One region of the Microbacterium sp. JZ37 genome, then DNA from elsewhere that is predicted to be linked to it. Evidence: predicted binding sites of a transcription regulator. Region 1 holds the regulator's gene; the other holds the start of a gene.
The links. The regulator HrcA, encoded in region 1, represses chaperone genes, less so after heat shock. The targets are predictions, from matches to a motif close to TTNGCACTCGNNNNNNNCGAGTGCNAA.

Region 1 (3,369 bases):
TGCACCGCGAGCTCGTCGCGGTCGCCCTTCGCGAGCGCCTGCACGAGCACGAGCCGCGGGGACTGGGGCGGCAGATCCTGGCGCGAGGCGATCCGCACGACGACGCGCTGCGGCGAGACGCTCTCGCACATGCCCGCGAGCCACGCGCCGCGGCCATCCGTGACCGTGACCTCCTCGCCGACGCGCACGCGGCGCACGGATGCGGCGTGGTGCGCCTCCGCACCCGTGAGCTCGAGCTCGCCGCCGGGCGAGACCGCCCCCGCGCGCTCGTCGTGGAAGTGCAGCGCCATGGGCCCTAGCCGCGGAACCGGTCGCGGAGCTTCGAGAACAGCCCCTGGTGGAACTCGGCCAGGCGCGGCGCGGGCGCCTTCGTGCGCCGCGCGAGCTCCTCGAGGAGCTGACGCGTGCGATGATCGACCTTCGTCGGCGTGACGACCTGGACGCCCACGCGCAGGTCGCCGCGACGCGAGGTGCGCAGCCCCGTGATCCCGCGCTCCTTGATCGTCAGCACCTCGCCCGACTGGATGCCAGGGCGCACCTCGACCTCGACCTCGCCGTCGAGCCCGGCGATGGTCGTCGTCGTGCCGAGGATGGCGTCGGTCATCGACACCTCGAGGGTTGCGAGCAGGTCGTCGCCGTCGCGGCTGAACACCCGGTGCGGGGCGACCGTGACCTCGACGTACAGGTCGCCGTTCGGGCCGCCGGCGGGGCCCACCTCGCCCGAGCCCGGCAGCTGCAGACGCAGGCCCGTCTCGACGCCCGCGGGGATGTCGAGCGACACGGTGCGGCGCGAGCGCACGCGGCCCTGGCCGCCGCAGGTCGCGCACGGGTGCGGGATGACGGTGCCGTAGCCCTGGCACGCGCCGCAGGGCTGCGACGTCACCATGTTGCCGAGGAGGCTGCGCACCTGGCGCTGCACGTGGCCCGTGCCGCCGCAGATGTCGCACGTCGCGGGGCTCGTCCCCGGCTGGCAGCAGGACCCCTGGCAGGTCTCGCAGAGCACAGCCGTGTCGACCTCGATGTCGCGGTGCGTGCCGAACACGACATCGCCGAGCTCGAGCGTCACGCGGACGAGCGCGTCCTGTCCGCGCTCTCGGCGCGAGCGCGGCCGACCGCCGCGACCGCCGCCCGAGGCGCCGAAGAACGTCTCGAAGATGTCGCCGAATCCGCCGAAGCCCGCGCCGCCGAACGGCGACTCGTCGCCGCCCATGTCGTAGCGGCGGCGCTGCTCGGGGTCGCTGAGCACGTCGTACGCGTGCGTGACCGACTTGAACTCCTCCGCGGCCTCGGGCGCGGGGTTCACATCCGGGTGCAGGCGACGCGCGAGCTTGCGGTACGCCTTCTTGATGTCCTCCTGCGACGCGTCCTTCGACACGCCGAGGGTCTCGTAGTGATCAGCCACATCAGCCTTCCTGCGGGCGTCGTGCGCCCGTGTTCCGATCCGTCGGGCGACGCGTCAGCGCCGGCCCTCGTCCTCGTCCAGCAGCCTCGTCAGGTAGCGGGCGACCGCCCGCGCCGCAGCGAGGTTGCGGGGGTAGTCCATGCGCGTGGGCCCCATGATGCCGATGCGCGCCGCGCCGACGGCCGAGTCGTACTCGCTCGCGACGATCGACGCCTCGGAGAGCCCGAAGGCCGCGTTCTCGCGGCCGATGCTCGCCGAGAGACCCTGCTCGTCGGCGACCATCTCGCTCATGAGCCGCAGCAGCGTCACCTGCTCCTCGATCGCCTCGAGGAGCGGATGGATGCTGCCGCGGAAGTCCTGCTCGCGCTTCGCGAGGGTCGCCGAGCCCGCCAGCACGAGGCGGTTCTGGCGGAACTCGTCGAGCTCCTCGGCTGCCGCCTGCGCGATCCTGTGCAGCGCGCGATCGACGGCGCTGACGGGAGCGGCAGCGAGCTCGGCGCCGCGCTGCAGCTGCTCGGCCGCGTCGGCCACGGAGCGGCCGGCGAGGAGGGGCACGAGGCGCGCGGCGACCCGCTCGATCGACTCCGCGTCGAGCTCGTCGGCAAGGCTCGTGATGCGCTGCGACACGCGACCGGTGTCGGTCACGATGATGACGAGCACGCGGCGGCCGTCGAGCGGCACGAGCTGCACGTGCGTCACGCTCGCCCGGGCGAAGGACGGGTACTGCACGAGCGCGACCTGTCCGGTGAGCTGCGTGAGGAGGCGGACGGTGCGCGCGAGGAGGTCGTCGAGGTCGGCCGGGTCGCCCAGGAACGACGCGATCGCCGACCGCTGGGCCGATGACAGCGGGCGCAGCTCGGCGAGGTGGTCGACGAAGACGCGGTAGCCCTTGTCCGTCGGAACGCGGCCCGACGACGTATGCGGTTGGGCGATGAGCTCCTCGTCCTCGAGGAGCGCCATGTCGTTGCGGATGGTCGCCGCCGAGACGCCGAAGGAGTGCCGCTCGACGATGGAGCGGCTGCCGACCGGCTCGTGCGTGTCGACGTAGTCCTGCACGATGGCCCGGAGCACCTGCAGTCCGCGGTCGCTGACCATGTGCGCGCTCCTCTCCTGGCACTCGATGTCTCGGAGTGCCAGTCTACCGACCCGAGGCCGGGAACGGCATGCGCGCCGGCCGCCTGCGGGGCTCGGCCGACCTCAGTCCGTGAGTGCCCGCACCACGGCGTCCGCGAGAAGGCGGCCGCGGAGGGTGAGCACGATCCGCCCGCGGAGCGCCGCCCCGGGCTCGATGAGGCCGTCGGCGATGAGGCCGGCCACCGCACGCCGCGCGTCATCCGGCAGCGCGTCGATCGCGAGCCCCTCGCGGATGCGGCTGTGCAGCAGCACGCGCTCGAGCTGCTGCGCGGCCGCGTCGGGGCGCTCCCGACCGGCGGCCGGCGACTCCCCCGCGGCGAGCCGCTGCGCGTACGCGGCGGGATGCTTGACGTTCCACCAGCGCAGACCCGCGACGTGGCTGTGCGCACCCGGACCGAAGCCCCACCAGTCGGCGCCGCGCCAGTACGCGAGGTTGTGGCGCGAGCGACGGCCGTCGCCGCGCGCCCAGTTCGACACCTCGTACCACGCGAAGCCCGCGTCGGCGAGCATGCGGTCGGCGAGCTCGTACATGTCGGCCTGGAGGTCGTCGTCGGGCGCGGGCACCTCGCCGCGGCGGATCTGCCGCGCGAGCTTCGTCCCGTCCTCGATGATGAGCGCGTACGCCGAGATGTGGTCGGGTTCGAGCGCGAGCGCGGCCTCGAGCGACGCGCGCCAGTCGTCGATCGACTCGCCGGGGGCGCCGTAGATGAGGTCGACGCTCACGTCGAGCCCGACCGAGCGCCCTGCCTCGACCGCCGTCCGCACGTTCGACGGCGTGTGCGTGCGATCGAGCGCCGCGAGCACGTGCGGCACGGCCGACTGCATGCCCACCG
Region 2 (3,369 bases), 890 kb from region 1:
CGTCCTCGATGCGGTGCTTGCGCTCCTTGAGCTCGACCTCGGTGGCCGCACCCGCCTTGATGACGGCGACGCCGCCGGCGAGCTTGGCGAGGCGCTCCTGCAGCTTCTCGCGGTCGTAGTCGCTGTCGGTGTTCTCGATCTCGCGGCGGATCTGGGTCACGCGACCCTCGATCTGCGCGGCGTCACCGGCACCCTCGACGATCGTCGTCTCGTCCTTGGTGATGATGACCTTGCGCGCACGGCCGAGGAGCTCGAGGTCGGTGTTCTCGAGCTTGAGGCCGACCTCCTCCGTGATGACCTGGCCGCCCGTGAGGATCGCGATGTCCTGCAGCTGCGCCTTGCGGCGGTCGCCGAAGCCGGGGGCCTTGACGGCGACCGACTTGAAGATGCCGCGGATCTTGTTGAGCACGAGCGTCGCGAGAGCCTCGCCCTCGACGTCCTCGGCGATGATGACGAGCTCCTTGCCCGCCTGGATCACCTTGTCGACGACGGGCAGAAGGTCCTTGATGTTCGAGATCTTCTGGTTCGCGATGAGGATGTACGGGTCCTCGAAGACGGCCTCCTGGCGCTCCGGGTCCGTCACGAAGTAGGGGTTGAGGTAGCCCTTGTCGAAGCGCATGCCCTCCGTCAGCTCGAGCTCGGTGCCGAAGGCCTGGGCCTCCTCGACCGTGACGACGCCCTCCTTGCCGACCTTGTCGATCGCCTCGGCGATGAGCTCGCCGATCGAGGTGTCCGCAGCCGAGATCGACGCCGTCGCGGCGATCTGCTCCTTCGACTCGATCTCCTTCGCGGTGGAGAGGAGCTGGTCGGTGACCGCCTTGACGGCCTTCTCGATGCCGCGCTTGAGGCTGATCGGGTCGGCGCCCGCGGCGACGTTGCGGAGGCCCTCGCGGACGAGCGCCTGGGCGAGGACGGTGGCCGTGGTCGTGCCGTCACCGGCGACGTCGTCGGTCTTCTTCGCGACCTCCTTGACGAGCTCGGCGCCGATCTTCTCGTACGGGTCGTCGAGCTCGATCTCCTTCGCGATGGAGACGCCGTCGTTCGTGATCGTGGGAGCGCCCCACTTCTTCTCGAGCACGACGTTGCGACCACGCGGGCCGAGCGTCACCTTGACGGCGTCGGCCAGCGTGTTGAGGCCGCGCTCGAGGCCGCGACGGGCCTCTTCGTCGAAAGCGATGATCTTTGCCATGTGTTTGTCGTCCCTCCCGGACGTAGGCGTATGGGTTTAGCACTCTCTTGACGGGAGTGCTAAACGCCATTTTGGCACTCGACCCCATCGAGTGCAAGCCGGGAGGCGTCACCCGCCGACACACGCGCAGCCGCCCCGCGACCGGGGTCGCGGGGCGGCTGCGGAGAAGGCGGGAGCGCTCAGACGGGGCGGACCGCCTCGGCCTGGGGGCCCTTCTGCCCGGTGCCCACCGTGAACTCGACGGCCTGGCCCTCCTCGAGCACGCGGAAGCCGGTCATCTCGATGTTCGAATAGTGCACGAAGACGTCCTGGCCGCCGTCGGCGACGGTGATGAACCCGTAGCCCTTCTCGGCGTTGAACCACTTCACGGTGCCCTGGGTCATGGCGATCACTCCTGTTGCGGGATGGAACTGGAGCGATCGTATCCGCGTGATTCCGCGGCAGAACGTCGATCAGGCGACGTTTGACACGGTCGTCTCGTGACGTTTACGCGCCGGAAACACGGTCGAGTCCGACGACCACCGTGAGCTGTCGGCCGTCGCCGCTCTGGTACGCGTCGCTCTGCACCACCTCGGTCGCACCGATGGCCTCCGCGACGCCGCGCGCCGCCGGCTCATCCTCGGGGCTCGCGTAGAAGACGGTCGTCTTCTCGAAGTCCGTCTCGTCGGAATCGGTGGGGGTCACGGCCCCCTCGGGGAAGCCCGCGTCGACGAGCTGCTCCGCGACCTCGTCGTCGAGCCCCTCTGTCGCCGTGCCGTTGAGGACGAGCACCGAGTACGACGTGTCGACGACGGGCGCCGTCGTCGCCGCCGGCGCCGGCGTGTTCTCGGGCGCCGGGAGCGCGCCCTGCTGCGAGAGGACGAGGAAGCCGAGGATCCCCGCGATCACGAGCACGATCGTCGCGACGATCGCCCACAGCAGCACGGCGGGTCCGCTCATGCCCGGGTTCTCCGCGCGGTGGGCGCCGACGCGCCCGGTCTCGCGCGGGATGTCGTCGAAGCGGTCCCGGGGGTAGGTGCTCGGCATCCCTCGATGCTATCCGCGGACGTCGTGGATCAGCTGGTGACGCGGAGGCGCGCCGCCTCGCGCTCGTCGCGCAGTCGGCGGAGGCGCTTGACGAGGAGCGGATCCGCGGCGAGCGCGGCCTCGGTGTCGATCAGCCGCCCGAGCAGCTGGTAGTACCGCGCCGGGGTCATCGCGAGCTCTGCGCGGATCGCCTCCTCCTTGGCGCCGCCGTGGGCGCCCCACGCCGCCTCGAAGGCGAGGATGGCGCGCTCGCGTTCCGACAGGGAGGTGGACATGCTCCGAGCGTATGGCGCGCGGCGCCGCTCGGCCGTCAGGCGCGCGAGCGGACGCGGGCCCCGAGCGGATCCGCCGCGGCGAGCACGCGGCCGTCGAGAGCGAGCGCGAAGCCACCGGGCCATTCCGCCTCGTCGACCGGCTCGGCCCATCCGCTGTGGAGCCCCGGCGCATCGAGCGTGATCCAGCGCGCGCCGAGTGCCCGGATGGCGTCGATGAGCGCCTCCCGGCGGGCACGCGGGAGGTACGGGAGCACGCCCGGCGTCGACACGACGAGCGTCGCCTCCGATGGCGCGTCCGCGGCGAGCGCGCGGAGGGCCTCGGGATCGCCGGCATCGCCTGCGATGAGAAGAGGCGGATCGGCCGCCGCGATGTCGAGCGCCCGCGCGATCCGCTCGCGCCGCCCCTCCTCGCCCGGCCACACGAGCATCTCGAGCCAGGCGCGGTCGCGCGGGTCGCGCGGATCGCGCGGCTGCAGGTCGACACCCGCGCGCCAGACGACCTCCGGCAGCCGCAGCTCCGGCAGCCGCAGCTCCGGCAGCGGGCCATCCCAGGTCGAGGTCAGTACGACCCCGGACGCCCCGTCGACGGGGTCGAGGTGCACGTGTCGGCCGGTCGCCGCATACCGGTACGAGTAGCGGTCGGGGTAGAGGCACAGGCCACCCGATGCGCCGAGCTCGAGGAGGGCGATCGGGCCGGCGAGGAGCGAGAGCGCGGGCAGGAGCGCCGCGCAGCGCAGCGGCTCGTTCGTCTGCAGGCCGCGGACGCCGCACTCGGCGACGATGTCGTCGGCCCGCTCGCGCACGAAGCGCGCCCAGTCGGCGGCGTCGGCGTCGTCCGCCGCGCCGAGCAGGCGCGTCACGGCGAACACGAGCGGCGGC

Region 2: groL (chaperonin GroEL) is a predicted target of HrcA. The motif match lies at 1,226-1,252, and genes of this name have one in related genera.

What each region holds. Positions count from the first base shown of each region.
Region 1 covers NZ_CP045253.1:1,726,042-1,729,410, reverse strand. The annotation lists gene GC092_RS07840 (16S rRNA (uracil(1498)-N(3))-methyltransferase) at 1-290, opposite strand, end outside; gene dnaJ (molecular chaperone DnaJ) at 296-1,402, opposite strand; gene hrcA (heat-inducible transcriptional repressor HrcA) at 1,457-2,497, opposite strand; gene hemW (radical SAM family heme chaperone HemW) at 2,600-3,369, opposite strand, start outside.
Region 2 covers NZ_CP045253.1:835,141-838,509, reverse strand. The annotation lists gene groL (chaperonin GroEL) at 1-1,189, opposite strand, end outside; gene GC092_RS03715 (cold-shock protein) at 1,369-1,572, opposite strand; gene GC092_RS03710 (LytR C-terminal domain-containing protein) at 1,676-2,215, opposite strand; gene GC092_RS03705 (DUF3263 domain-containing protein) at 2,245-2,490, opposite strand; gene GC092_RS03700 (DUF2332 family protein) at 2,526-3,369, opposite strand, start outside.